DNA from 3 places in the Caballeronia sp. DA-9 genome. Region 2 is predicted to be linked to each of the others. Evidence: predicted binding sites of a transcription regulator. Region 2 holds the regulator's gene; each other region holds the start of a gene.

Region 1 (10,042 bases), 340 kb from region 2:
AGCGCGGCGATCATCGAGTAGTGGCCCGGCGACTGGTCGCCGAAGCCATTGGTCGCGAAACCGCTCGCCACCAGGTCGAAGCCGGGCGCGCCGCTGGCGATCACCGACAACACGTATGCGCCGAGAATGCCGCCGATCACTTGCGCCACAATATACGGAGCCAGTTCGCGAACGGGGAAGCGGCCGGCGACGGTCAAGCCAACGCTCACGGCGGGGTTCAGGTGGCAGCCCGAGATATGGCCGATGGCGTAAGCCATGGTGAGCACGGTCAGGCCAAACGCGAGCGACACGCCCACAAAGCCAATACCAAGTTGAGGAAATCCAGCGGCGAGCACGGCGCTTCCGCAGCCGCCCAGCACGAGCCAGAACGTACCAAACATTTCTGCGCCGAGGCGCTGTCCTAATCGCATGATTCGAAGTCCTAAAAATATATAAAAAACCGAAACGTTTCCGATGCATGTAACCGCTGATATTTTCTGCGATCAATGGAGCGGGTAGGCAGTGTAATCCGAGTGCCGCGACTCGTTGTCAATAATTGTCAAATCAACGAGAACTAAGGCAACTCTTATTAAGATTGCTCTATAGTTTCAAGAATCTTCTCATTTAGTTTCAGACTTTCTGCAATTGCATTGGCTACCGTTGCATCTTTTATTCGATGCCGTTAGTCTTCTCAATAATTGCTGCCTATTAGAGAGGAATAGAAATGTCGCAATACACTGAGCTCAAGGCGCAAATCGCCAAACTCCAGGAGCAGGCTGAAGAAGCGCGGCGCGCGGAGTTGGAAGCGGTACTTGCCGATATCCGCAGAAAGATTGTCGAGTATGGCCTCACGGCACAGGACTTGGGATTGACAGTCGTGCGCCGCGGCAGGCCACCCAAAAAGGAGCCATTGCCGCCGGTTTATCAAGATCCTAAATCAGGTAATACCTGGAGCGGTCGTGGCAAACCACCGAAATGGATTGTGGGTAAAAGCCGTGAGCGGTTCTTGATTAATCAAGATCATTCCTGAGACGGCGTACTGAAGCAGTCAGCGCAAAGATTTTGGCCAGCATGTTCGAAGACGAAAAAAATCCACCCGGAGCGGGCGGATTTTTTCACGTTGCCATACAGATAATTCAAGTAAATTCAATGCATTAAATCCAGCCGATGTCACATTTTTCTAAATGGACGTTGCATCGGCCTATTTGCTCGGCGTTTCCCGTTCAACCTATTGCAACTTGACGCAGCACCGGCCGCTTTGCCGCTTGAAGCAGTGCGGTATAGCTGTCGACATAGTTCTGCGCCATCGTGCTTGCGCAGAAACGACGTTCGAACTGGGCGCGGATTTCAGTACGCGACAATTCTTCAAGCCGTTGCAGCGCGCCGACCGCGCCCTGAACGTCTTCGCAAATGAAGCCCGTCACGCCATGATCGATCACTTCCGGCACTGAACCGCGATTAAACGCGATCACGGGCGTACCGCAGGCCATTGCTTCGATCATTACCAAGCCAAACGGCTCCGACCAGTCGATCGGGAACAGCAATGCCTTGGCGCCCGACAAGAACTCCGGCTTTTGCTGCTCGTTGATTTCGCCGACGAATTCCACATTTGCACTCGACAGCAACGGTTCGATCGTGCTTTTGAAGTATTCCTGGTCGACCTTATCGACCTTTGCGGCAATCTTCAGCGGCAAACCAGTCTGCGCTGCAATCTGGATAGCGAGATCGGCACGCTTTTCAGGGCAGATGCGGCCCAGAAACGCCAGATACTCTGGTTTCTTGTGCGTTTGCGGTGTCAGCAGGTTTTGCGGCAGGCCATGATAGATCGTGTTCAACCAAGCAGCCTGCGGCAATGGCTGACGTTGTGAATCCGAGATCGAAATGACCGGTGCTTCGGGAAAAGCGTCGAAAACCGGTTGCAGTTCTGGCAAATCGAGACGGCCGTGCAGCGTGGTCACAAACGGGGTGTCCATTTGCGAGAACGTCGAGAACGGCATGTAGTCGAGGTGAAAGTGTAGTACGTCGAATTCATGGGCACGGCGACGCACTTTCTCGAGCAGCAGCGCATGCGGCGCGTTCCAGTCGCGAATAGACGGGTCCAGGCGTAGCGCACGCGGCCATGCTGCATCGAGCGTTGCCTTGGTTTCCGAGTCCCCGCTCGCAAAGAGCGTTACGTCATGGCCCAGGTCGACCAGTGCGTCGCTCAAGTACGAGACAACGCGCTCGGTGCCACCGTAGAACTTCGGAGGAACTGCTTCGTGCAAAGGTGCAATTTGTGCGATACGCATAACGTGACTCTCCTGTTCGTTACGGCTTCAAACAACGGAATTCCGATAGAAAACCGCTGAAGCCTTGCGGACCGGCCAGCCTCTATGCTGCCGCCCCCGTTAAATCGGACCCGGGTAAATCGGGTAATCCCTTAAGACCCATTATCAGGATGACTGCGGTCATCGCCGAGTCATTTTTCAAACGCTTAACCTTGTTACAGCGCGAAACACCGTCGGTTACGAAACGCAAACTTAGGCTGAATCCCTTGTCTGGCAGGGTGTTTGAGCAAATATCGACTCGTTTCGAAACGTGCGACGCAAGCCCAGGACGCCTAGGGACGCAATGCCCATGCCAGCGCCATCGAGCCCTTTCCAGACAGGGTTAGCACTTATAACCCGAAATATATGACGCATGCGCGTGAAGTCATTCCGATACGGCGCCGTTAAACCGCGAATGAAACACGCTGTAATAAAACTCCGCCACGACAAGCGGCCGATGACGTCCATTAAACCGGACATTCAGGATAAATCGGCATCTTTGCCCGATTTTTGTCCAACTCTGGCGGGCTTCGAAGGGCGCACACACCTTACACGGTAAACCCCCCGCCAATAAAGACGCGCCAGAAATCCGCGCCTTCCTATTTCCCTTCAAAGTTTTCCAGCCTCGTGCCGTAAACCACTTAACGGCGGTTTCGCCGCTGCAACCATGAGGATTCGACTGTGCTGATTTTCATCGGAACACTAGTGACGCTGTTGTCGGTTTTCGGCGGTTATGCGCTCGAAGGCGGGCATCTGGGCGCGCTGGTCCAGCCGGTTGAAATCCTGATGATTGCGGGCGCGGGCGTGGGCGCATTCATCCTCGGTAACGGCATGAAGACGATCAAGGCCACGCTGCGCGTGATCCCGACGCTTTTCAAAGGCTCCAAGTACAACAAGGACGTATACATGGAGTTGATGGCGCTGCTCTACGTGCTGCTTGCCAAGGCGCGCAAGGAAGGCACGCTGACGCTGGAGTCCGACATAGACGATCCGGCCAAGAGCCCGATCTTTGCGCAATATCCGAAGATCCTTGCTGATCGCCATATCGTCGAATTCCTGACCGATTACCTGCGCCTGATGGTCGGCGGCAACATGAACGCATTCGAAATCGAAAGTCTCATGGACGAGGAAATCGAAACGCATCATGCCGAAGGCGAAGGCCCGGCTCAGGCGCTGCATAAAGTTGGCGACGCCATGCCGGCGTTCGGGATCGTCGCGGCCGTGATGGGCGTGGTCCATACCATGGCGTCGGCCGATCAGCCGCCGGCAATCCTCGGCGAGATGATCGCGCAGGCGCTGGTCGGTACGTTCCTTGGCATCTTGTTGTCGTACGGGTTGATCGGGCCGCTTGCGAGCGTGGTGGAGCAGCGCGTGGCCGAGTCCACGAAGATGTTCCAGTGCATCAAGGTGACGATTCTCGCGAGCCTGAACGGCTATGCCCCGGCGATTGCGGTCGAGTTCGGCCGCAAGGTGCTGTTCTCCACCGAGCGTCCGTCGTTCTCCGAACTGGAAGAACACGTGCGCCGCGTGAAGGCGAAATAACGACACGCCTGCACGCGACCACGCGCTTTCGGAGAATCCATCATGGCCAACAAGAACGACCGCCCAATCTTCATCAAACGGATCATATCGAGCAAGAAAGCGCATCACGGCGGCGCGTGGAAGCTTGCCTACGCCGATTTCATGACGGCGATGATGGCGTTCTTCCTGCTCATGTGGCTGCTGAGCGCCGTGTCGCCGGTGCAGCGCCAGGGCATTGCGGAATATTTCAACATGCCGCTCAAGAACGCGATCATGGGCGGGCAGCGCACCGGCATGGACTCGAGCATCATCGACGGCGGCGGCCGCGATATCTCAAGCCCCGAGCCAGGCACGACGCGCATGAGCGACGGCACGCGGCGCTCGAACCGCATTGACGAGCAGACGCTGAAGGACGCGCAAGGCGAACTGGAGCGGCGCGATCAGGCTCGCCTGCATGACCTGCAGGTGAAGCTGATGTCGGCGATCGAAGCGAATCCGGTCTTGCGTCAGTTCCGGCAGCAGATTCGCATTGATTCGACGCAACAGGGTTTGCGCATCGAGATCGTGGATACCCAGAAGCGCCCGATGTTCGCCCTCGCGAGCAATTCCGTGCAGCCGTATATGCGCGACATCCTGCGCGAAATCGGCAAGGCGCTCAACGACGTGCCGAACCGCATCGTCGTGCAGGGTCACACGGACGCAACGCAATATGCTGGTGGCGAGAAGGGGTACAGCAACTGGGAGTTGTCGGCGGACCGGGCGAATGCCTCGCGCCGCGAATTGATCTCGGGCGGCATGGACGAAGCGAAGGTGCTGCGCGTGATCGGTCTGGCATCGACGCAGAACCTGAACAAGAAAGACGCATTCGATCCCGAAAACCGCCGCATCAGCATTCTCGTTTTGAATCGCAAATCGGAAGAGTCGATGACGCGCGACGACGCTTCAGCAACCACGATCACCAGCAATCCCCTGAATCCTGGCAACGCCACGCCTGACCTGGGCGCGCTTGCGCCGGCCAGGCCGGCGGGCAAGTAGCCAGCTTCGGGACGCGCCTCAAGAACATCGGACCAGGAACGACCAACCATGATCAAGAACATTCTGACCATCGACGACTCCGCTTCCATGCGCAAGGTCCTGTCCGCGACCTTCGTTGCGGCGGGGTATCGCGTCGAAGTTGCCGCCGATGGCGCCGAAGGCTACGAAGCGGCGCTCGCCGAGCAATTCGATTTGATCGTCACGGACCAGAACATGCCAGCCATGAGCGGCCTCGATCTGATCGTGAGGTTGCGTGGGCATCGGGCGTACGCGAACACGCCGATCCTCGTGCTCACGACCGAATCGAGCGAGCAGTTCAAGGCGGCGGCGCGAGAAGCGGGCGCGACGGGCTGGATTGAAAAGCCAATCGATCCCGACATGCTGACCGAGCTGGTGGCGACGTTGTCGGACGCCGAGCAGTCGCACTGAACGTATCAGCATCAACAGCACACAGCACTTACGACGCGCATAGCGACGACAGACAAGGCATCCGGTGGTGACCCAGGCATGACACTCGACATTACGCAGTTCTATCAAACATTCTTCGATGAAGCCGACGAGCTGCTCGCCGACATGGAGCAATTGCTGCTCGCGCTGGATCTGGCGAACCCCGATCCCGAAGATCTGGGCGCGATCTTCCGCGCGGCGCATTCCATCAAGGGAGGCGCGGCCACGTTCGGCTTTTCGGCGCTGACCGAGACCACGCACATTCTTGAGTCGCTGCTCGATCGGGCGCGCAACAACGAGCTGGTCTTGCGCCGCGACATGATCGATACCTTTCTTGAAACCAAGGACGTGCTGTCGGATCAGCTCGGCGCGTATCGCGCGAGCGCGGAACCGGATGCGGCCGCCGCGAAGGCGATCTGCGCGAAGCTTGAATTCCTGCGCGACAACGACGCGGGCGACGACACTGGCCACGCCGGTCACGCACCGCAAGCCGCTGCGGAGCCCACGCCGTCTTTCGCCGATGAAGCCGCTATCGCGCAGGATCTCGCGCAAGTCGCGATGGCGCTGGGGCCGAACGAGCCGCCCGCGCATGTAGTCGAGCAGGCGAACGAAGCCGTGGAAGAAGAAGGCGGCTGGACGGAGTTTGCGTCCGCGCTGGACTCGGCCAATGCAAACGATGAAGCCGATGACGGCCCACATCTGAAAATTACGCTTCGGGGGGTAGGGGAAAAGGACCAGGCTCTGCTGACTGAAGAGCTTGGCAACCTCGGGACTGTTGTCGGGGAAAAGAAGTCGGGCGGTGACCTGACGTTGTGGCTGGACTCGGATGTGTCGGCGGATGACATTGTCGCCGTGTGCTGTTTCGTGATCGATGAATCGCAGATCTCGATTGGCCGGGGTAATGCATCGCAGGCGTCGGAAGTTCAAGCGCCGGCCGCGGTTGCGGCAACAGAACAAACCAGAGAGGTGACGGAAAAAGCACCCGAGGCAGAGAAGACGGAACCGGTGGCGGTCGCAACCGCCGCCGCCGAGCCCCGCGCGAATGTGGCGGCGGCATCGGCTCCGGCTGAAGCGCCCAAGGCTCGCGCTGCTGCGGCGCCGGCGGCGTCTGAAGGCAGTTCGATTCGCGTGGGCGTGGAGAAGGTCGACCAGTTGATCAACCTCGTGGGCGAACTGGTAATCACGCAAGCCATGCTTGCCGAAACCACGAGCACTTTCGATCCCGCGCTGCACGACCGCCTTTTCAACGGCATGGCGCAACTCGAACGCAATGCGCGCGACCTGCAGGAAGCCGTGATGTCCATCCGCATGATGCCGATGGATTACGTCTTCAGCCGTTTCCCGCGCCTCGTGCGGGATCTCGCCGCGAAACTCGGCAAGGAAGTCGAACTCGTCACGTTCGGCCAGGCGACGGAACTGGACAAGAGCTTGATTGAACGCATCATCGACCCGTTGACGCACCTTGTGCGCAACTCGCTCGATCACGGCATCGAAACCGTGGAAGCGCGCCGCGCCGCGGGCAAGGCGGCGGCGGGGCAACTGGTGCTGTCGGCGGCGCATCACGGCGGCAACATCGTGATCGAAGTCAGCGACGACGGCGCGGGCCTGCGCCGCGACAAGATTCTCGCCAAGGCGATGAAGCAGGGCATGCAGGTCAATGAATCGATGTCCGACGACGAAGTCTGGCAACTCATCTTCATGCCGGGCTTTTCCACCGCCGACCAGGTTACCGACATTTCCGGCCGTGGCGTTGGCATGGATGTGGTGAAACGCAATATCCAGGCAATGGGCGGCCACGTCGAAATCCAGTCGCGCGAAGGCCGCGGCACGACCACGAAGATCGTATTGCCGCTGACGCTGGCGATTCTCGACGGCATGTCGGTGAAGGTGGGCAGCGAGATTTTCATCCTGCCGCTGAACTTCGTGATGGAATCGCTGCAACCCGTTGCCGACGATATCTACACCGTCGCGGGCGGCGAGCGCGTGGTGCGCGTGCGCGGTGAATACCTGCCGCTGGTTGCGCTGCATCAGGTGTTTGAAGTGAGCGACGCGCGCACGGAACCCACGCAGGGAATCATCACGATCATTCAGTCCGAGGGGCGTCGTTTTGCCATGTTGATCGATGAACTCGTTGGCCAGCAGCAAGTGGTGGTGAAGAACCTCGAAACGAACTATCGCAAGGTGCACGGCATTTCGGCCGCAACCATTCTCGGCGACGGCAGCGTGGCGCTGATTGTGGACGTGGCGGCGCTCAATCGAGAAAACCGCACGGCGCATGGTGCGCTGACGCATTGACGCACTGATGCATTAACCAGACAACGCAACTCCGGGAGTTAAAAATGGCAGCAGACATCCAATCCATTACATCCGCGGCGCAGCGCCGTGACGTTCAACGTGTCAGCACGCAGGCGGAAGCGGCCGGACAGGAATTCCTCGTCTTCACGCTGGGCGCGGAAGAGTACGGCATCGACATCCTGAAGGTGCAGGAAATTCGCGGCTACGACAACGTCACGCGCATCGCGAATGCGCCGGCGTTCATCAAGGGCGTGATCAACCTGCGCGGCATTATCGTGCCGATCGTCGACATGCGCATCAAGTTCAATCTCGGACGCGTCGAGTACGACAACCAGACGGTCGTGATCATCCTGAACGTGGCGCATCGCGTGGTGGGCATGGTGGTCGACGGCGTCTCCGACGTCCTTACGCTGCAAGCCGACCAGGTCATGCCCGCACCGGAATTCGGCGCGACGCTCACGACCGAATATCTGACGGGACTCGGCACGGTCGACGGCCGCATGCTGATCCTGATGGACATCGAAAAGCTGATGACAAGCAAGGAGATGGAGTTGATCGACTCCGTCGCGGCTTGATCCCACGTTTCACGTAACTGATTGAACTCACGCTGGTCGGGAAGAAAGACATGCTTAAGAACTGGTCGATTCGTACTACGCTGACGCTCGTGGGCCTGCTGTTCGTCGGCTTTGCCGCCGTGGTAGCCGCGCTGTCGCTGAACGGCTTGCACGCGGCCGGCAATTCGCTGTCCGTGCTGGCCGACGGCGACATGGTCTCGACGCGCGCGCTCAACGACGCGTCGTCATACCTGCTGCGGGCCCGCGTGACGCTTGATCGCGTGCGTTCGCTCGATGAAGCTGGCAAGACCGACGAAGCCAAAAAGGCGATCGATCGCGGCCAGGTCCTGCTCGATAAATCCAACGAGAACTGGAAGCTGTTCCTCGCCACGCCGAAGCCGACCTTGCCGCAAGCCATGCTGGACGAAGTCGTCGCCCGGCGCGACGCACTGATGCGCGAAGGCGTGGAACCGGAGTTTGTCGCGATTCGCGCAAACGACCTGCCGGCATATCACGCGATCGCCGACACGAAGATCAGCCCGATGTTCGTGGCGCAGGACGCGGCGGCGTCCGCGGTCGTGGACTTCATGCAGAAACACGCCGATATCTTGCGCGTGGATGCACAGGCGAATATTGCGTTGCTGATCCAGGTGATCGTGGGCGTGATGGTGCTCGCGGTGTTGACCTTGATTGGCACGCGCTTCGCGATGGGCGGCATGATCGTGCAGCCGATCAACGAAGCCGTGGATCACTTCGAGCGCATCGCGCGCGGCGACCTGACCCGCTCCGCGCACACCGATAAAACCAACGAGATCGGCCGCTTGTTCGCGGGTATCGAACGCATGCGCGTGAACCTGACCGCGATGGTCGGATCGGTGCATCACGGCGCGGAATCCATCGACGTCGGCGCGCGCGAGATTGCGAGCGGTAACACGGATCTGTCGCAACGCACGGAAGAACAGGCGGCGTCGCTGCAGGAAACGGCGTCGAGCATGGAGCAGCTCACCAGCACCGTGAAGCAGAACGCCGAGAACGCGCGGCAGGCTTCGCAACTGGCCGTGAACGCGTCGGACATTGCATCGCGCGGCGGTGAAGTCGTTGAACAGGTCGTAAGCACGATGAACGCGATTTCATCGAGTTCGAGCAAGGTGGTGGACATCATCGGCGTGATTGAAGGAATCGCTTTCCAGACGAACATTCTCGCGCTGAATGCGGCCGTGGAAGCGGCGCGCGCCGGCGAAGAAGGGCGCGGATTCGCGGTCGTGGCGGGCGAAGTGCGCAGCCTTGCGCAACGCAGCGCGGCGGCGGCCAAGGAGATCAAGTCGCTGATCGGCGACTCGACGGCGAAGGTCGAAAGCGGCTCGCAGCTCGTGGCGCGCGCCGGCACGACCATGGATGAGATCGTCCAGGCGGTGCGCCGCGTGACGGACATCATGGGCGAGATCAGCGCGGCGTCCGAAGAGCAATCGCAAGGCATTGAACAGGTGAGCCGCGCGGTCGGGCAAATGGACGAAGTCACGCAGCAGAACGCCGCACTTGTTGAAGAAGCGGCGGCCGCTGCGGCGTCGCTTGAGGAGCAGACGCGCAAGCTGAAGGATGTGGTTGGCCACTGGCAAGTCAGTGGCGACACAGCGCAGGAACGCGTTGAACCATCGGTTGCCACGCCGGCCAATGCAACCCACGCCACCACGCCGATAAAAGTTGTTTCGCGGCCTAACGTCGCGGCCAATCGCGCCGTTAATAAGGATAACGAGAAGGTAACTGCGAAGGTTATCGCAGCGACTCCGGCTTCTTCTGAAGAAGCCGCACCTGTGGCGAAAGCACCAAAGCTCGCTGCAACCGCAGCCGGTGACTGGGAAACCTTTTAAGGCAGTGGCAGAAGAGCATGCAGCCCCAACGCACGTT
Region 2 (10,042 bases):
GTTGATAATGGCGGTGCCGCAATCCGGTCCCATCACCAGCAGGTTTTTATCCCGGGCGAGGGTTTTGATCGCGCGTTCGTGCTCGAGGCTGACGTTGTCGCTGAAGAGCATCACCGACATGCCCAGATGCAGCGCCTTGGTCGCCTCGGCCGCGGCGTAGTCGCCCGGCACGGAAATCAGTGCGAGATTCGAGGCGTTTTCCTGCTCCGCCGCCATTTCGAGGCTGACGAGCGGCGGCGGGCGGATGCCATCGCCGCCCGATTCCTGCGGCTTCGCGGTGAGGGCCTCTTCTGCCAGCGCGAGCGCGGCGTCGCAAGCCGCATCCCCGCCGCGCACGGCGATGACCAGATCGTTCGGACCGGCCTTCACGCCGTCGTCGAGATTGGCATCGCGTAACTGGGCGAGGTTCGTCTCGGTGCCCATGGCGACCGACGCCTGCTCGATATCCGGCAACGCGCTGATCCGGGCCGAGATTTGCATCAGGGAGACGGAGTCCTGATACATGTTTTTGAAAACTTTCGTTCTTATGCTCATTTCCAATTCCGGTGATCGTTACACCCGATGCTTCAAAAGCGGCCGAATGCGGGCCTGGCGAATCCGGCGTTGCATACGCCGAATGCCATCGAACCGATGAACAGATATTTGCTTGATCTTTATCCGATCAGCGAATTTCTTCTTGCGCTACCGTTTCGAGCGACCTGATTCCATGCAGAAAACCTCCCAGACAATCCACGCCAGAAGACGCACCAAATTCCATCACCTTATTCGCGGAAAGCGCAATATCCGCCGCCGGGCATTTTCGAATCAAAATACTGATCAAATAATCGACAGGTTCCGAATAATGTCCTTGAAGCGCAAGAGTCAGATAATGCCGGCTGATACTCGTGGTCCGGTGAAGCTGACTTTTGATTGTGGACTCCAATAATTTCAAATGCGCCGCGATGACGTCAATATGCTGCCAGGACTGCAACGCCGCGAGATAACCCAGCAGATAATCGTCGCCATCCGGCGTTAGCCCCGTTCCGAAGCCGATCAACTCGGATACGCTCCCGTTGAGCGCCGATGCATCGTCGCTTACATTCAGCCGTGGCGCGCGTCCATTCGCAGGCCAGCCCGGCAGCAACTGAAGGCTGCTTCGCACCTCGCGCTGCCGGCAGTAAGCAACCAGTTGGCTGGCAAGCGCTGGATAGACGCCGACGAAGGCGTCGAGCGAGCAGGTGTCCCACGCTTTTTCCGCCTTCGGCCGCCAGCATGGCGCGCGGCTGAGATCGGCGCGCCAGCGTGCGGCGTGCAGCACGTTTCCTTCGAGCACGACGGGTTCGCGAGGCCGGGACTGGTGGCGCCAGTCCCAACCCGGCGGCGTGACAATCCTGATGGCAGTCGGTAGGTTCTGAAAACGCGGGCTGAGCAAGGTCAGCAATTCCCCGTTTGCCGATGACAGGTTCAACGCATGCTGGAAGTGACTGTGCACCCAGAACCGCAGCGCCTCGCGCGGGCCGTGCTCGGCGAGATAGCCAATCGAGGACACTTCGAACGAGATGAGCGCCATGGCCGGATGTCCCGGAAATCAGCTTGAAGTTAGCCGCGCAGTCCGTCGATAACCGCTGTTGCGTTGCTCACCCAGCCAAAAATCGCGCCCTGCGCCTTGATCATCTCCAGCGCCGATTTCTGGAATTCGGGGAAGTAGGAACCTACGCAATCCGCCGGGATGATGCATTCATAGCCGCGATCGTTGGCTTCGCGAACGGTGGTGGTGACGCAGACTTCGGTGGTGACGCCGCACACAATAAGCGTCTTGATGCCGTGGTTTTGCAGGATGAGCTGCAAGTCGGTTTCATAGAACGCGCCCTTGCCGGGTTTGTCGATGATAGGTTCGCCGAGCGCCGGATAAAGCTCGGGAATGATGTCGTGGCCCGCTTCGCCGCGCACCAAGATGCGGCCCATGGGGCCGTCTGTGCCAATGAAACGCTTGCCGCCGCGCGTGAGTTTTGCCGGAGGACAATCGGCCAGATCCGCGCGATGGCCTTCCCGCGTATGAACGACGAGCAGCTTGGCGTCCCGGGCGGCCTTCAGCAATTTCCTGCAAGGCTCAATGGCGCTGCGTACCAGTGATACGTCATTTCCCAGCGCCTCGCCGAATCCGCCCGGCTCAACGAAATCACGCTGCATGTCGATCATGACCAATGCTGTTGTTTCTGCATTGAACGGTAATGGAAATGGCTCAGCCTGAAACAGTTTTTGTGGCATTTCAAATTTCCTTGAAGAATGTCAGGGGACGAAATGTTGAGTCAGATATCGCGATTCATGTGAATAACCGGTCGATTTATTATATGGAGGTTCTTTCCAGCGGACGACTGATATTTGATGAATTTCAAGATTATTCATTAATTGGCAAGGTTAATTCCATTCGTTTCCAAAAATTAATAAAGCCTTTATCACGAACGAATATGAATGTTATTGCGCGACGATAAATTGCTCAGCGGCATAATGGCGCGCCACGAATAAATAATCGAGATCGAACGCCGAAATCCGTATTTGGGCACTGCGGGGCGGCCTCAATCATCTGATGTTTGAGGGCTTGGTTTCCGCATCGGCGAGCCCCGCGCCGAACCCTCGAATTACCCCGCTTTCCCGGCTCTTATCAGCCAATGGCGCATTGGCCGCCCAAGCAATAATTCACTCACTGGATAACGGCGCGTCGCTTGAGCGTAAGACAAGTCAACCGCGACCGTTCAACCGCAATAAAACAGCGTGGGCGCAAGCTCAACGGGGGTCAAATGAACATCCGCAAATTCATCGGTGCTTCAAGTCGGGATGCGTTCCGGCTCGTGCGCGAGGCATTGGGTCCTGATGCGGTGGTCCTGTCGAATCGGGTGACGGAAGACGGCAGCATCGAGATCGTGGCCGTGGCCGATGGCGACCTGGCAAAGATCTCCCCGAAAGCCGCGGCGCAGCAACGCGAACTGAAACTCAAGGCGTCGCCGGCCGGCCCGAGCGCGGCGCCCGCGGCTTCCCAAAACACTCCCAATCACAACCCGTACGCCAGCGGAGACGTCTTTTCATCCGTGTTCGGCGCAAATCCCGAACCGCTCGAAGACCTCGAACCTGAAGCTCAGGCCGATCCGTTGCCGTTATCGCGCCGCCCGCGCGCAACGCCGGAAGAATCCTCCCGCACGATGGCCGAATCGAATCCCTGGTTGATCGAACACGCGCGCCGCGTGGCGCAGTCAGTCACCGAAGGCATGCCGCAGCGTTCGCTGAGTGCATCGGCGGCGATTGCAAAGGGACTTGGCAGCCCCGTTACCGTCACGCCGCAGCAGACCGACGCGCCGGACGCGCCCGAATGGACGCGCGAAGCGGCTCAACTCGCCGCTCGCCGCGCCGAGCAGAAGCTCGCGCAGGCACAGGCCGCCGCGTCGCCGGTCCAGTCGCCAGCCGCCAGCATGACGCAGGAAGGGGCGTTCGCAGGACTGCCGGCATCGGCGGCGGCGGCCGTTACGGAAGCCATTCGCGTGCGCATGGAGCAGGTCGTCAACGACACCGTCATGCACGAACTGTCGTCCATGCGCGGCATGATGGAAGAGCACTTCGCCGGCTTGCTGTGGGGCGACCGCCAGCGCCGCAGTCCGAACCACGCAGCGCTGACCAAGCGCCTGTTCGCCGCCGGATTCTCGGCGCAGCTCGTGCGCATGCTGATCGACAACATGCCGGAGATCGAACACGCGGAAAGCTCGATGCAATGGGTTCAGCAAGTCCTCGAGAACAATCTGCCCGTAATGGACAGCGAAGAGTCGATGATGAGCCGCGGCGGCGTCTTCGCGCTGATGGGCCCGACAGGCGTCGGCAAGACGACGACTACCGCCAAGCTCGCCGCGCGCTGCGTGATGCGCTTCGGCGCAAGCAAGGTCGCGCTGCTGACGACCGACAGCTACCGGATCGGCGCGCACGAGCAACTGCGCATTTTCGGCAAGATTCTGGGGGTATCGGTGCATGCGGTGAAGGACGCGGCCGACCTGCAACTCGCGCTTTCCGAACTGCGCAACAAGCACATCGTGCTGATCGATACCATTGGCATGAGCCAGCGCGACCGCACGGTGTCCGATCACATCTCCATGCTTTGTGGCGCCGGGCACCCGGTGCAGCGCCTGCTGCTGCTCAACGCCACCAGCCACGGCGACACGCTCAACGAAGTCGTGCAGGCCTACCAAAGCACGCCGGACCAGCCGCCGCTCGCGGGCTGCATCCTGACCAAGCTCGACGAAGCCACGAACCTGGGCGGCGTTATCGACACCGTGATCCGATACAAACTGCCCGTGCATTACGTATCGACGGGACAGAAGGTTCCGGAAAACCTGTACGTCGCGACCAAGCGATTTCTGATTAAAAGCGCGTTCTGCATTCCCCGCGACGGCTCGCCATTCGTGCCGCAAGACGACGACGTGCCGCCGCTCCTGTCCGCGCTTTCGGCGCGCGCTTCCACCGAACTGCATGAGGTTCACTTTGGATAAGTTCGCGTCCGATCAGGCTGAAGGCTTGCGGCGTCTCCTGACGCGCAACCGCTCGCGAGTGGTCACGGTGTGCGGCGCACCGGCGGGCGGAATGGGCGGAACCGGCAATACGTCAACGGTCGTCAATCTCGCGGCCGCGCTTGCGGCGCAGGGCAAGGACGTGCTGGTTATCGATGAACGGCAGAACGCGTTGTCGGCGAGCCGCCTCGCGAAGGTGCCGTCCACGGGCGCGCTGGGCGCGGTGTTGTCCGGCAAGCGCTTCCTGCAGGACGCGGTGACGCGCACGCCGTTCGGCTTCTCGATGATCGCCGCGCCTCGCGACGAACGCATCAGCCACGACGCCGCCCATTGCCGCGTCTTGCTCGATGGTCCCGCTGATATCGTTCTCATCGATACACAGCCGGATCGCAGCGGCGCGCTGTCCACGCTTGCTGCGCAGGCGCACGACTTCGTGATCGTGACCCGCGTCGCGCCGGCCGCGATCACCGAGGCGTATGCCTGCATCAAGCGCCTGCATTACGCGCACGCCATTTCGCGCTTCCGGATCGTGGTGAATCACGTGAAGAACGCCGCCGATGCGCAAATCGCCTTCGACAACCTCGCCGGCGTCGCAAGCCGCTATCTCGCCGTGAAGTTGATGCCCGCCGGCTGCGTGGCTGAAGACGCGCGCGTGGCGAAGGCGCATGAACTGTCGCGCTGCGCCGTGGAAGCTTTCCCGACCACCGCCGCCGCTCGCGACTATCGTCATATCGCGGCCGATTTGCAGTATTGGCCGATGCCAGAAAGTTCGCACTTCGAATGGCCGGCGCAAGCCGCTTCCATGGAAACGCCGCGCAACATCGAGCGTTCGATCAACCCCGGGGCTGGTTTGCGCCGCACCGAATCGCCGTTGGCGGAGCTTGCGATGCGCAGCCCGGCGTCGGTGTGACGAAGCAAAAGAAGGAACAAAGGTGAACGCGATGTATAACGCCCAGGGAAAACTGTCACAAGCCGAGGTCCTGACCCGCTACGCGCCGCTCGTGCGCCGTCTGGGTCTGCAACTGGTCGCAAAAATGCCGGCCAGCGTGGATCTCGACGATCTGATTCAGGCCGGCATGATCGGTTTGCTAGACGCCGCGAGCCGCTATAAGGAAGATCAGGGCGCGCAGTTCGAGACCTACGCCAGCCAGCGGATTCGCGGCGCGATGCTCGACGAATTGCGGGCGAACGACTGGCTGCCGCGCAGCATGCGCAAGACGTCGCGCGAAGTGGAGTCGGCGGTGCACAAGGTCGAGCAGAACCTTGGCCGTTCGGCGAGCGAGCAGGAAGTCGCCGAGCATCTCAACATGCCGCTCGGCGAATACCAGACCATGCTGCAGGATCTGCACGGCAGCCAACTGATCTATTACGAAGACTTCGACCGGTCATCGGACGACGAACCGTTTCTCGACCGTTATTGTGTCGATAAAGCCGATCCGCTGTCTGCGTTGCTGGATGGCAGCTTGCGCTCGGCGCTGGTGGAAGCCATCGATAAATTGCCGGAACGCGAAAAGCTGCTGATGAGCCTTTATTACGAAAAGGGGTTGAACCTGCGCGAGATCGGCGCCGTGATGGAAGTCAGCGAATCGCGCGTGTGCCAATTGCATAGCCAGGCGGTTGCGAGGTTGCGGGCCAAGTTGCGGGAACAGGCCTGGTCGGGGGTTGAGGCTTGAGGGATTGGGTTTGCGGTTGGCGAAGTTTCGGGGCGCCGGCTTTTGCGCTTCGACTTCGCTTGGCGTTGGTTCCGGTCCAGTACATCGGGATTAACGATGCCGTCAGCAAGCGCGACATTGAAAGCAGCGCCGTTGCGCTCTCGACCTTCTGTGCGTCTGAGCTTTAAGCTGTTCTTGGTGCGCCCGGCTGGGATCGAACCAGCAACCCCTGCCTTCGGAGGGAGGTAAAATGATCCAAAAGCCTTAAATATCAAATACTTAGAAATTGGCTTTTGCACCAAATTTGCCGCGCTGCGTCCCTCAAAAGTCCCTCGCAACCTTCGGAAAGTTGCCCGAAGCGGAATTGCTCCGGCAGATAATTCTACCTTTTCCGGCCATACGGCAGTACTCGTTTCGGTTTGCTCGTGCAAGAAAGGTCGCCCTCGTGCGGTGGACCGTTATGCGCTCGTTCGGACACAACGAGAGCCATACGAGACGCGCGGCTGGACCGCTATCCCGTTAGCCTCGCCGAGCAATGTGTACCGGACAGGCGTTTTCAGGCGTCTAGCAGTGCGCCGATCCCCTCCACTAAAAACGTCTCTGCCGCGCGGCTTCCGACTTCGGACCAAAAGCCTACCCGCGAGGCGCACGCCTGCGGCTCGAATTCGTTCTCGCGCATAAATGCATCAAACAAATCGCGCAGCAGCGGCACCGCATCCGAACCTTCGCCAACATGGTTAACAATCAGGGCATTCGTGCGCAGCGCAAATTCACTACCGTTCCCCATCACAATGGATATATTGGCGAACACTTTATCGACAAATTTCCTGCGGCTTACCGGATCGCCAGACGCGAGAAATGTCGAAAACTCGCGGCGAAACTCGCAGCCTTCCATCGCACCGAGTAGCCGCATGTTCGCACTGCGTTCAACTCCATATGTATTCGTGAATTTGAGCATATTAGGTAATCTCGATTTATTGGGACTGTTGAGACTTTGCTTTCTTCATAGCGGCTTCGTCCGCAAACGCGCGATTTAATAAACTGGTGAAATGCACATCGTACATTTGCACCGCATCGTCCAGGGCGTAATATTCTTGCAACTCTCGCAGCGTGGCCTTTCCGCTATCGATTAAGGTGGAGATAATCGGATTGACGCCGCGAATGGGAAGGCTCTTTCCCCCAGCCGCGAATCGATCCGGAACTGTGTGCGGCTTCCAATCACGCATTTTGGAAATGTTGTAATCAACAACAATACCCATCACGGCCCGTAAAACCTTAAAGGGGTGTGCACCGTGTGTCGGGTCTGTTACGTGCGCCGCAATAGATCCCCGGTTATCGAGTTGAATCCATCCGTCCTCACTTAAGGCTTGCGTCTTGGATAACACTTCCCAAGGCTCCGGGTCAGCCGCGTCCGGTTCGCGGTCCACGAATAGCCGAAATGCATCGGCAGCGGAGAATTGCGTGGTTCGATACTTTCGGAAAGTTTCATAAAACTCTTTGGATTGACGAGACATTGTGGTTATGTCCTTTAGTATCTGATACCGTCTGCTGAGTCGTTGGCGAGTTCGTGCAAATGGGTCCGAAGGCTGTCTTCGAAGATTCCAGCCGCTTCGCGCGCAATTTGCGCGGTGGATAAGCCAGAGCCTTGCACGTTGACCGTTACCGGCATTTCCCCGATTGTTAATGCGCGGCCACCATTTTGCGCAGATTCAACAAGGCCATTTCCATACTGCTGCATCATCTGGATTTGCGATGCGACCGTTTGAAGGTCCTTTATCATGCTGGCGCGCTGCATTGGGAGAATGCCTGGAACGCTAAGTTGCTGTTCTAACTGGGCGTGCTTATTGAGCAAACTCGCGCCCACGTTGCTCTCTGCGAAACGAACGTCACCCTTCGTAACGTCACCGAGCATGAGTTGTCCAACGGGAATTCCAAGTGCGCCAGCCACCATATCCGCTACCGCCTTGCGACGCATCGTGTCCATCGATTCGCCGCCTGTGTAGTTGACCTTGCGCCCTGCTCCGAAAGTCACGACCGGTTGGGCATTCGGGTCCATGGACGTTTTAAGTGCTGCGGGCGCGTTGGTCATGTCGCCTCCATAACCGTAGCCATTCGCGGCGCTCGAACCCGAACCGATAGGACGAACATTTTGCGACAAGACATTCCCCGGATAAGCGGCATTTACCGGTCCCCACTTGGACTGATCTAATCCGCCGTTGTAATAGCGCAGTGCGAGATTAACGTCACCCTTCGCACGCTTTAGGCTTTCCGCCAGTATCCTCATTCCCCCGAAGATGTTTTGAGTGGCGTCATACCCGTCAGTGATTCCGAGCGCCTTAAAGTTGGAGGGCATGACCTGCATTAACCCTTGCGCGCCTTCCGAACTCGTGGCGTGCGGATTGAACTTGCTTTCCTGCGAAATGATCTTTTTAGCAAGTGTCGGGTCCACTCCATATTTTTTCGCTGCTGCCTCGATAAGTGAATCGTACTGGCCCTTATCAGCAGCAGCGGCCATCGGTGACATGCCCATTTGCCGCGCCTGGGTGGAAAAGTCGATTCCGATAGCGCCCGATCCGGCTCCGGTGCGCGGGTCCGTGTAGTCGCCCGAATCCTTCGAACCTCTCATCGGCGCTAGTCCACTGGCGCGGCCTACTTCACCGGCCCACGCTGCCCATGCTTGCCGGTCGTCCACCACGCTCGCGAACGATGCAGCCGCCTGTGCGAACAGGTTGACGCTTTGGTTGAAGGCGATGGTCGATTCTTGCGTTGTCTTCGCGGATGCGTTTTGATCTTCGATTACCTTCTTCGCTGCATCGTGCTTTTCCGATGGAGATTGTGCCGGTTGCTCGTCCGGTTTATTTAAATCCTTGTTCAAGGCGTTCGATATTGCTGACCAAGGAACCCTGCCTTGAATGAAACCCATAAGCAGACCGCCTAGACTGTTCTCCGAACCGGCAAGGGCCTTCCCCATCACTTCGTTCGCGCCTTTCTCAGGATGCGGAATGTCCTTCAGCGCTTTGGCCCATTCGGTGACTTTTTGAACAGCAGAATCGAGGACCGGAATAAGCTCCACTCCAATTACATTCTTAAGTTCGCGCCAATCTTCACCCAGCTTATTTTCAGACGACTGAAGATTCTTCGCGGCTTCTGCTGCTTTGCCGGCCGCAATAATTTCGTCATCCGTCATGTGTAACTGAGCAGACGTTTGCCCATTAAGCTCACGCAACGAGTCGGCATACTGCGCCGTAAGACCCATCGCGATAGCGATGCCCTCGGCCTTCTCCTTGGGCATTCTCGCAAACGACTCGGACAACTGGTTCATTACCGAAGCCAGATCAGCCGCGCGCCCTGTAACGTCCGTGGCCGAGACGCCAGCCTGACTAAGCAAGACGTTCTCGCGACTCATCTTATTCGGGTTCGAAGCCGCTGAGTTGACCAGATCGGACAGCTTGTTCATGCCGGTCAACGCCTCCTCGCTGCTAACGCGGGAGCCACGTGCTTTAACGAGATTTCGCTGCATGTTCTCGATGGTCACTTGACCTACCCCGAGTCGAGTAGACATCTCGAACTTGCGGTTGAGGTCATCCATCTGGGAACGTGCGATCTTCAGTGCGACCACCAAAACTCCCACAGCAGCGGCCATTGCGCCGATCCCGGCTGTCGCCGCGAGACTGGCACCGGATATCGCGCCGATACCCGCCTTCACCGTGTCCACTGCACCAGCCATTTTTCCGAATTCCGGGACCGCGCCAGCCGCGAAGTCTTTCATACTTTTACCGGAAGCCTTGCCGACCTTCTCCACCTTGTCTTGAAGACGATTCAAACCGGCTTCAGCATCCTTCGTTTCTACTTTGTACTCCAAAA
Region 3 (10,042 bases), on a different replicon from region 2:
TCTAATGAGACCATCCAGACCACCAATCCCCTTTATTTATAAGGGTTATGAGCCTTACTGACTCTTTCTGGGAATCTATTTTTTATCCCAGTCGAGGATCAGCATGTCGACGGTTGAGCGCGACAGCGATTTCGACATCGCCAGGCCGTCGCTGAAGGGAATGCACACGTGGCCGAGCCGCTCGACGATTTCGCCGATGACATAACGGTGCTGGGGATCGGACTGCAGGATTGCGATACGCATGATGACGACGCCGGTGACGCTGCGCACGATGACTTCGGCCTGGTCGATCGAAGGCATCGCAAAAGGTCTCATGAAGCTCTACGAGACCGCTATGAACGCGCGAATTCTGCAGAGCGGCATCACCTTGTCCTATCGGATAACTCCCAATTTATCGTCCGATACAGTCACAAATGCTTTCGATATGTCGCGCGAAGTCACTGTTTGTGCCGACACGTGCCTGTATCGGTTCGTAGCGACGCGTGCCTGGCCTGTTTAATCGGGATGCACGAAAGCAACACGCGGGCGCCCGAAAAACCGCGCATGCATATTTCACGATCCACGGAAACGTCGCGCGTTTCAGGCCGCTAAGCTGGTTGTATGAACTCGAACCTTCACGCCTCCCGCGCCGGGCTGAGCAGACGCCAGGCGCTGATCGTCACCACGGCCAGCATGGGCTTCGTGGTCTCTCAACTCGATGTCACCATTGTCAACGTCGCGCTTGCGAGCATGGGACGCGACCTGCACGCGAGCGTCGCGAACTTGCAGTGGACCGTGGACGCCTACGCGCTGGCGTTCGCCGCGCTGATGCTCTCGGCAGGCGTGCTCGGCGACCGCTTTGGCGCACGGCGCCTGTTTGTGGCGGGGCTGGCGCTGTTCGCGCTGGCGTCGGCGGCGTGCGGCTTTGCTGTCGACGCCAGCCAGCTCATCGCCGCGCGCGCGTTGCAGGGCATTGGCGCGGCCGCCATGCTGCCGAACTCCCTTGTGCTGCTCAACCAGTCGTGCGGCCACGACGACGGCCTGCGGGCGCGCGCTGTGAGCCTGTGGACAGCGGCTGGCGCTGTCTCCATTGCGGCGGGTCCGGTTGCTGGCGGCGCGCTGATCGCGGCGTTCGGCTGGCGCAGCATTTTCTGGGTCAACGTGCCGCTGTGCGTGGCGGGTATTGCCGCGACCTACGCATGGATCGCCGATAAAAAACCAGCGCAAAACGCGCTTGGCATCGACCTCGGCGGCCAGTTGCTGGCAGTCGTGGCGCTCACGTCCTTCGTGGGCGCGATGATCGAGCTTCGGCCTTTGGGAGTGGCGCATCCGGTTGTTATTGGCGGGATGGTGCTGGCGCTGGTGAGCGCCGCCGGGTTCGTCGCGGTCGAGCGGCGCACGCCAGCGCCCATGCTGCCGCCCGCGCTCTTTCGCAACCGCACGTTCAATTCGGCAATTGCATTTGGTATCTGCGTGAATCTGACTTATTACGGCATGGTGTTCGTGTTGAGCCTTTATTTGCAGCGCGTTCTGGGGCTCTCGCCGCTTCACGCAGGCTTCGCGTTCCTGCCGCTGACAGGCGGTTTTCTGTTATCGAATCTCGCGGCAGGTCCGGTCGTGGCGCGCTTCGGTTCCAGGCGGCCGATGATCGCCGGCGCATTGATCGATGCGATCGGATTCGCCGCGCTCTGTTTCGTCGATGCCGGCACGCCCGTGGCGCTGTTGCTGCTGCCTTTCCTGTTGATACCGACCGGCATGGGACTCGCTGTCCCCGCCATGACCACCGCGATGCTTGGGACCGTCGAGTCAGCGCGGGCGGGCACGGCGTCGGCGGTGCTCAACACGGCGCGGCAAGCAGCCGGCGCGATTGGCGTGGCGGTTTTCGGCGCGCTGGCGAGCCACGCCGCGGCGGCCGAAACCGCTCAGATCGTAACGGGAGTGAAGTTGTCAGCGGCGATCTCGGTCACGCTGCTGTTGCTGGCAGCGGTGATGGCGCATCGAGTAAAGGAAAATAACCGCAAGGACGCGAAAGACGGAAAGCCAGCGCAGAACATATCGCGCTGAACAAGCGCTGAACGGGCGCTGAACACACTGACACGCGCCGGGAACGCGCATTGCGAATTTGATTACGCACCTCTTGTGCAACGCGCGGTCCGCAGGCCGCTTGTGAGGAACCGATCATGTCCACGCCGCCGGTAGACCCGACCCAATTGCCAATAGAACCCGATCCCGACGAACTGCTCGATCCCGACGCGCCGCTCAATCCCGACGATCCCGATCTTCCCGACGGCCCGGATTCCGCAACGCCGTTGGTTCCAGCCGATCCCAACAACGGCTCACCACGTTTATAGAAAATACGGCTGTCGCCATATAAGAAATGCCCGTCTGCGCGAAAGCACAGGCGGGCATTTTCAAGCGTGGCAACTGATCAAAGCGTTACGGTCAGTACATCGCCGGACTTGAGCGCTTTCTCGATCAACCCGTCTTCCTGCGCACGGCGCACGGCATCCGCGACGAATGACTCCGGGGCTTCGACCTCTGCCTTTATTGCGCTGATGATTCCCGATGCCTCGACGATCACCAGCGATTTCGCTGAATCGGCGCGGCTGATGATCACGCGCTGCGGGCTGCCGCCGTCTGCAATGCTGGCGCAGAACTGCATCGGCTTGCCGTCAATGGTTTGCTCGAAGGTCTGGATCATATTGAAGGTTCGCCTCTGATAGATGAACAATAGTTGTATGACAGAGCGCATCATCCATGCCAGCTTGCCCTTTGCGCGCCCTCTCTGCTGTTATTGAACGTCAGGCGCGCGAAAGGTTCACGTCGAACTTTAAAACCGGTACGTCACGCCGAGTTGCACGACCGGATACCAGCGATACTTTTCCACGCGATCGGTAATGTTCTGCTTTTCCTGGTCGATATTCGCCTGCGTCGTGAACAGGCTATACACCTCCGGCACGAAGTAGGACACGCGCGGACGGCCGTACGCCACGCCAAGATCGAACATGAAACCAAATCCCTTCGTTACCGGCTTGTGCCCGTATCCCACTCCCAGATAGGGCATGACGCTCGGCAAACGCACCGTTGCAGAGGGCGCGCCTCCAATGGCGGGCACAACATCATCGCCAATTTTGAAGTTGCCTTGCGCGTCGGGAACGGCGTGCGCGTTGAGTTTGTCGTCGTTGATCAGCGCTCCGCCTGTTAGCCGGAAACCGCTGTTTGCAAATGGAAAAGGTCGAGATAAAGGCCGCCTTGCTTAAGGCTGAGATGACCGTCGTATTTATTGCCGCTGACGTTGAACGAGTGAGAAAAGCCAAGACCCTCCACTTCCGCGTGGACGCCGGCCCATGAGTTGAGCGAGTACGCGGCGCCCAAACCCGCGCCAAGCGTGCCGCCTTGTATATAGACCTCTTGTGCATGGGTCGTCTGCATGACCGGCATCATGATCATTGCGGCCGCCGCCGCGCTCAGGACTGTCTTCACTGCACCTTCTCCGTAAGTAGCCGGGCTCCATCCCGTGCCGGAACTGTACGGTTTCGTTAAGCGATTCAATGGAATGAACAGTGGCCTTTATTGGCATCAATTCGATATCTCGACCGACCTCCCGACTAAACCAAACGTTGCAATTTTCAGCGTAAATTTTTCTGATTTACACAAATCGGTAAGAAAAGATTCCTCATGCCTACCCTAAATGTGCGAGGCCGCCTGCCGTTAAGTTCCATGACAGCTTCATTTAACCGAGGCACGAAAATTACGCGGAGAGAGCATGTTTGTCGTTATCGGATGGGTCCTGGTGATTGGGTCGGTGATCGGCAGTTTCATGGGTGTGGGCGGCCACTTGAAAGCGCTGCTGCAGCCCTTCGAGCTGCTGTGTATTTTTGGTGCCGCAATCGGGGCATTCGTCGTATCAAATCCGGTTGCCACGCTCAAAAAGACGCTTAAGGTCATCCCGACCGCGTTCAAGGGCGGCGGCTACTCGAAAGAGAAATATGTGCAACTCATCGCACTGCTTTACGAACTGCTTCAAAAGGCGCGCAAGGAAGGCATGATGGCGCTCGAAGTGGACGTGGAAGCGCCGGAAAAAAGCCCGACTTTCATGAAGTACGAACACGTGCTCAACGATCACCATCTGCTTGAATTCATCGTCGATTATTTGCGCATGATGTCGAGCGGCAACGTCAACGCGCTCGAGATGCAAGACCTCATGGACGAAGAGCTCGAGACGCATCACGCGGAGGCGTCTGTCGCATCCAGCGCGATTCAGAAAATGGCCGATGGCCTGCCTGCGTTCGGCATTGTCGCGGCCGTCATGGGCGTTGTTCACACAATGGGTTCGGTCGGCGCAGCACCCGCCATTCTCGGCGAAATGATTGCCGGCGCGCTCGTGGGAACCTTTCTTGGCATTTTGCTCGCCTACGGTTTCTTCGGACCGCTCGCTGATCTGCTCGCCGCAAAAGGACAGGCGGAGTCCAAGCCGTTCCAGTGCGTGAAGTCGGTATTGCTTGCATCGATGAACGGCTATGCGCCCGCCATTGCCGTGGAGTTCGGCCGCAAGGTGCTGTTCACCGCCGACCGTCCGAGCTTCAAGGAACTCGACGAAGCCGTGCGCGCCACCAAGCAGCCAAAATCAGCTTGATGCACGGCTTGCACGGCCAACTCACGGACTAGGACATGGCTGAAAAACCCAATCGCGATCCCTTGCAGTCGGTCCTTGCGCCGACCATTGTGGTGCGCAGGAAAAAGAAGTCGGGACACGCGGGTCATCACGGCGGCGCGTGGAAGATCGCCTACGCCGACTTCGTCACGGCCATGATGGCGTTCTTTCTGTTGATGTGGTTGCTCGGGTCGACGTCGAGATACGACAAGCAGGGCATTGAAGACTATTTCAACGCGCCGCTCTCCACGCTCTTCGGCGGCAACGACGGCAGCGGCGCGGCGCGTTCGAGCGTGATCAACGGCGGCGGCCGCGACCTTGCGAGTTCACGTCCTGGCGAAGTCACCAAGAGCCAGACCGAGCCTGTCCCCAAGACGCCCGAACGCATCGCAGCCGAGAACGATGCCCGCCGCCTGAAGCAGCTTAAGGAAAAGCTCACGGCGTTGATCGAAAATACGCCGGCGCTGCGCGCGTTCAAGGACCAGATTCGTATCGATATCACGAGCGAGGGTTTGCGCATCGAGATCGTGGATTCGCTCAGGCGTCCGATGTTCGCCTCAGGCAGCTCGAAGCTCGAGGGTTATGTGGGCGTGATACTCGCGCAGATCGGGGCGTCCATGAACGATGTGGACAACCGCGTATCGATTGCGGGACACACCGACGCCGTGCCCTACTCCGGCGGTCAGGCCGGTTACTCGAACTGGGAGTTGTCGAGCGAGCGCGCCAACGCCGCGCGCCGCTCATTGATCGCGGGCGGCATGAGCGAAGGCAAGATCCTTCAGGTGCGCGGACTCGCCGACGTGCTGCCGCTGAACAAGGCGGTTGCCGACGAACCCACCAACCGGCGCATCAGCATTCTCGTGCTGAACAAGGCCGCCGAGCAGGCGTTCTTCGCCGATGGCGGCCGCACCTCGGTAGACGATTCCCAGCCTGCGAGCGCCGTGATTCCGCCGAAGGTCGCGCAACTGCAGCTCAAGCCGCGGCCGGCGCTGCCCACAGACGCCGAAGCCTCGTCAAAAGGCTAGCAAGCCGCGTTGTGCGCGGCGATACGCCATCCGCTCGCGGTTTCCACCCGCACGCTCACAGCGCTCAGTCTGCTTGAATGGCACGCCGCCAAGCACCGCTCATACCACAAGAGCGGTGCTTGTAAAGCAGTCGTCGCGTCAAAACAACTGTCATGGACCTTACATACGTGTCCGATAAAGTCCGCCCGTCGCAAGTCAATGGACCGCAAGAGTCCGATGTACCAAAGCACTTGTTGCACAGACCACTCACGCTACCACCCACGCTCAGGGAGATTGTTTTGAATCGTAAATCACTGCTCGCCATCGCCGCGCTCGCTGCGTTTGCCGCATCGGCCGCACCCGCTCAAGCTCAAAGCAGCGTCACGCTGTACGGCCTGATCGACGCAGGTATCAGCTATGCGAACCACAGCGCCGCCGGCACCGGCAGCTCGAAGATTTTCAAGTACGACGACGGCGTATCGCAAGGCAGCCGCTGGGGCCTCCGAGGTGCTGAAGACCTGGGTGGCGGACTGAAGGCCATCTTCACGTTGGAAAGCGGCTTTAACAGCGGCAACGGCACGCTCGGTCAGGGCGGCGCGGAATTCGGCCGTCAGGCTTATGTGGGTATTTCGAAGTCGGACGTCGGCTCGGTGACCCTTGGCCGTCAATACTCGTTCTCGACCGACTACCTGGGTGGCGCGTATTCGATCGGCGGCCAGACGGTTGCGGGCAACTATGCGTATCACATCAATGACGTGGACCAACTGACGTCAAGCCGCATCAATAACTCGATCAAGTTCAGCAGCGCGAACTTCTACGGCGTGACGTTCGGCGGCTTGTATGGTTTCTCGAACCAGGCAGGCGCGTTCTCCGGCTCGCCCACGACCACGGCCGGCGGCGTGACCACGCAAGGTTCGTCGCGTGCATACAGCTTCGGTTTGAACTACGCTGCGGGCCCGTTCAGCATCGGCACGGCTTATACGGACATCCACTTCCCGGCTTCGGCTACGCCGGCGTTCAGCACGAGCATTGCAAACGTGGCGACGGGCGGCACGAAGGACCTGCGCACGTTCGGCATTGGTGCAAACTACAAGATCGCCGACGCAACCTTGTTCGCGTTGTGGACCAATACGCGTTTCGAAGCCATCGGTGGCGCGACGTCGAAGTTCAATACGTATGAACTTGGCGGCAAGTACGCGTTCACGCCGGCCGTGACGGGAAGCCTTGGCTACACATACATGAAGCTGACGGACGCCGCACAAGGCAAGTGGCAGCAAGTCGACGCAAGCGTGGACTACGCGCTTTCCAAGCGTACCGATGTCTACGTGCTGGGCATTTATCAACACGCGTCGGGCTCGAACAACGGCACCGATGTGCAGGCGCAGATCGGTTCGAGCACGAGCTACTTCGGCACGTCGGGCCGCGGTGCAAACGACCAGATCGCTGCACGCGTGGGTATTCGCCACAAGTTCTAAGCACGTCTCTGAAAGCCAGGAACGGGCCGCTTTTTCCAGCGGCCCGTTTTTCATTCCGATGCTGGTTTCAGCGCGCGATGCACGTCAAAGCACCTTGTTCCTGTCGAGCGACTTGCCCGTTGCCTCGTTGTAGCGTTCGACGTATTCCGACATCAACTTGCGCATCGCGCGGCCGATCTGCTTGTAATCGCTCTCGTTGAGATTTGCGAGCGATACGCGGCCGGAAGGATGCTGCGTGCCAAAACCGCGTCCCGGCAAGAGCACGACGCGTGCTTCCTTCGCGAGGCGGAACAGCAACTCGGACGGTTCGGTGTTCTTGAACAGCCACTGCACGAACTCCGTTCCATAGGCGCGATTGCCGAGAAACTCGAGGTCGATGATCGTGTAGTAATCGACCTGGTTCACGTCACTGTCGTCGAAGCTGATTCCGATCTCGCGATACAACGCCTCCTTGCGTCCACGAATCAGGCGCTTCAAGGCGTTCTTGTAGGCCTCGGGCGTATCCATCAGCGCGAACAGCGAGAACAGGACCATCTGCACCTGCTGCGGCGTGGAAAGCCCCGCCGTGTGATTCAGCGCAACAGTCCGGCTGTCCGCCACAAGCCGGTCGATGAACTTGAGGTTCTCGGGCTCGGTGGTGATGGACTGGTAACGCTCGTGCAGTTCCTCGCGTTGTTCCTTGGGGAGCTTGCGGATCAATTCGTCGATCACGTTGTCCTGATGCGTCGCGATCGTGCCGAGCCGCCAGCCCGTGGCGCCAAAATACTTGGAGTATGAATATACGAGGATGGTGTTCCTCGGGCACAACGCGAAGAGCGAAACGAAATCGTCCGCGAATGTGCCATATACGTCGTCGGTAAGAAGGATCAGGTCCGGCCGTTCCTTCACGATCTCCGCGATGTACTCCAGGCTTTCGGTATCGATCTTGACCGAGGGCGGATTGCTCGGATTGACGAGGAAGAACGCTTTGACTTTTGGATCGCGCAGCTTGTCGAGTTCTTCTTTCGAGTATTGCCAGTTGCGCTCAACGTCCGCATTGAGATTGACCACGTTCAACTGATAGTCGTTGAGCGTCGGGATTTCAATGTAGGGCGTAAAGATTGGCGAACCGAGCGCAATAGTGTCTCCAGGCTTGATCAGATGATTTTCGCGCAGCGTATTGAAAATGTACGTCATTGCCGCGGTTCCGCCTTCGGTGGCGAAGATATCGAAATCGCCAATGAACGGATGTTTGCCGATCATCTCCTTTTTCAGATACTGCGCCACGATCACTTCGGACAATTTCAACATCCGGTCGGGCACCGGGTAATTCGAGGCCAGAATTCCTTCACACATTTCGTAAAGGAATTCACCGCCATTCAGACCCAGTTGATCACGTACATAAGAGAGCGCGCCGCGCAGGAAGTCGATGCCGGGCACGCCCTTGTTGTCGCGCGCGAAAATCTCGAAGCGTTCTTCAAGTCCTTCATGCTTCGGGAATCCGCCCAGCCCTTCCGGCATGTGCGCAAATGAACGCTCGGATTCGCGCATGGCAAAGAGGCCCAACTGCCAGAAGCCGTGACGGGGAATGGTGGCAAGGAAATTCGGGTTGCCGCGGCCTGCATTGAGCATGGCGACGTTGGCGGGCCGGTCAACGGCGCCGCCGCCTGCGGCCTTGATCAGTTCGTCCTTCAATTCGAACGGGCTAAGCGCCGCAATTTTGGATTGCTCTTGCGAGCCCGCTTTCTTAGACTTGGCCATCCAGTACCTCCAGAAATAATTGACTGCTTGAATGAGAGCAGCGCCGGTTGCCCTGCGTTCGCGCCTTGCTCTTCGGGAGAAGCGACAATGAAATTCGGTTAAGCGTGCTGGGCCGCGACTAGTGATCAACGCATTCCACGTCTCCTTGCTGACTAAGTAGAAAGTTTTGCATTAGAGTACATATCCAATCGTCATACACGATCGCGATATTTATTTCTCACTCTGAAATAATCTTCGATCCATCGCGGGAAACAATCGCGATTTATCAGTCTAGGGGACAAAATCGCGGACGCAATTGCTTTAGGTCGTGTTTATGTCTTGTAGTACCGCCTGCGCAAATCCACGCACTTACTAATATCACGTCCGCGTCATGAAAACAGTTTCATCGTGGCCGGAAATAAGCAGGCGTTAAATCAATGGATTAAATGCCAGCTTGCAAACCGCCGCAATCGGCTGATGTTGTTCCGTTACCGGGCACACGCTCTGCGTACCGTTTGGACTCACGGCAATGCCGACAAAACCACAAACCATCGAATGGACGCATGACAGCCCGAAACCGTAAATCCGAGCCATCCTCTTCCTATACAGGTTTTGTTCGCGTGCGAGGCGCGCGCGAACACAATCTGCGCAACGTCGACGTCGATATTCCGCGCGATGCCCTCGTGGTCTTCACGGGCGTTTCAGGGTCGGGCAAATCGTCGCTCGCATTCGGCACGCTTTACGCCGAAGCACAGCGCCGATACTTCGAGTCGGTCGCGCCATACGCGCGCCGGCTTATCGAACAGGCCGGCGTGCCGGAAGTGGATTCCATCGATGGATTGCCGCCGGCGGTGGCGCTCCAGCAGCAGCGCGGCACGCCGAATGCACGATCTTCGGTGGGCAGTGTCACCACGTTGTCGAGCCTCGTGCGCATGCTGTATTCGCGCACTGGCACGTATCCGCCCAAACAACCCATGCTGTTCGCCGAGGACTTTTCCCCCAACACGGTTCAAGGCGCCTGCCCGGCTTGCCACGGTCTCGGACGCGTGTACGAGGTCACCGAAAAGTCGATGGTACCCGACGATTCGCTGACCATCCGCGAGCGCGCCGTCGCCGCGTGGCCGCCTGCCTGGCATGGCCAGAACCTGCGCGACATCCTTGTCACACTGGGCTATGACGTCGACACCCCCTGGCGCGATCTGCCCCGGAAA

Evidence for each region. Region 2 encodes FliA, which starts transcription of late flagellar genes. Its sites were predicted from a motif close to CTAAAGTTTNNNNNNNNNNNGCCGNTA; they were not measured.
Region 1: a site for FliA is predicted at 2,895-2,921, ahead of motA (flagellar motor stator protein MotA). Genes of this name have one in related genera too.
Region 3: a site for FliA is predicted at 3,667-3,693, ahead of motA (flagellar motor stator protein MotA). Genes of this name have one in related genera too.

Annotation. Positions count from the first base shown of each region.
Region 1 is NZ_CP195133.1:228,754-238,795, forward strand. It holds gene aqpZ (aquaporin Z) at 1-410, opposite strand, end outside; gene ACRWA7_RS17235 (H-NS histone family protein) at 704-1,009, shown strand; gene ACRWA7_RS17240 (glycosyltransferase family 4 protein) at 1,203-2,267, opposite strand; gene motA (flagellar motor stator protein MotA) at 2,967-3,827, shown strand; gene motB (flagellar motor protein MotB) at 3,870-4,841, shown strand; gene ACRWA7_RS17255 (response regulator) at 4,890-5,270, shown strand; gene cheA (chemotaxis protein CheA) at 5,349-7,583, shown strand; gene cheW (chemotaxis protein CheW) at 7,628-8,158, shown strand; gene ACRWA7_RS17270 (methyl-accepting chemotaxis protein) at 8,209-10,005, shown strand.
Region 2 is NZ_CP195133.1:3,588,922-3,598,963, reverse strand. It holds gene fdrA (acyl-CoA synthetase FdrA) at 1-534, opposite strand, end outside; gene ACRWA7_RS32850 (DUF2877 domain-containing protein) at 662-1,549, opposite strand; gene ACRWA7_RS32845 (cysteine hydrolase family protein) at 1,579-2,247, opposite strand; gene flhF (flagellar biosynthesis protein FlhF) at 2,778-4,508, shown strand; gene ACRWA7_RS32835 (flagellar biosynthesis protein FlhG) at 4,501-5,436, shown strand; gene ACRWA7_RS32830 (RNA polymerase sigma factor FliA) at 5,468-6,199, shown strand; gene ACRWA7_RS32825 (hypothetical protein) at 6,735-7,136, opposite strand; gene ACRWA7_RS32820 (hypothetical protein) at 7,153-7,692, opposite strand; gene ACRWA7_RS32815 (lytic transglycosylase domain-containing protein) at 7,707-10,042, opposite strand, start outside.
Region 3 is NZ_CP195132.1:1,915,915-1,925,956, reverse strand. It holds gene ACRWA7_RS15045 (hypothetical protein) at 76-300, opposite strand; gene ACRWA7_RS15040 (MFS transporter) at 601-2,043, shown strand; gene ACRWA7_RS15035 (hypothetical protein) at 2,160-2,330, shown strand; gene ACRWA7_RS15030 (hypothetical protein) at 2,408-2,680, opposite strand; gene ACRWA7_RS15025 (hypothetical protein) at 2,810-3,094, opposite strand; gene ACRWA7_RS15020 (hypothetical protein) at 3,181-3,462, opposite strand; gene motA (flagellar motor stator protein MotA) at 3,746-4,615, shown strand; gene motB (flagellar motor protein MotB) at 4,651-5,658, shown strand; gene ACRWA7_RS15005 (porin) at 5,937-7,112, shown strand; gene ACRWA7_RS15000 (bifunctional aspartate transaminase/aspartate 4-decarboxylase) at 7,197-8,852, opposite strand; gene ACRWA7_RS14995 (excinuclease ABC subunit A) at 9,395-10,042, shown strand, end outside.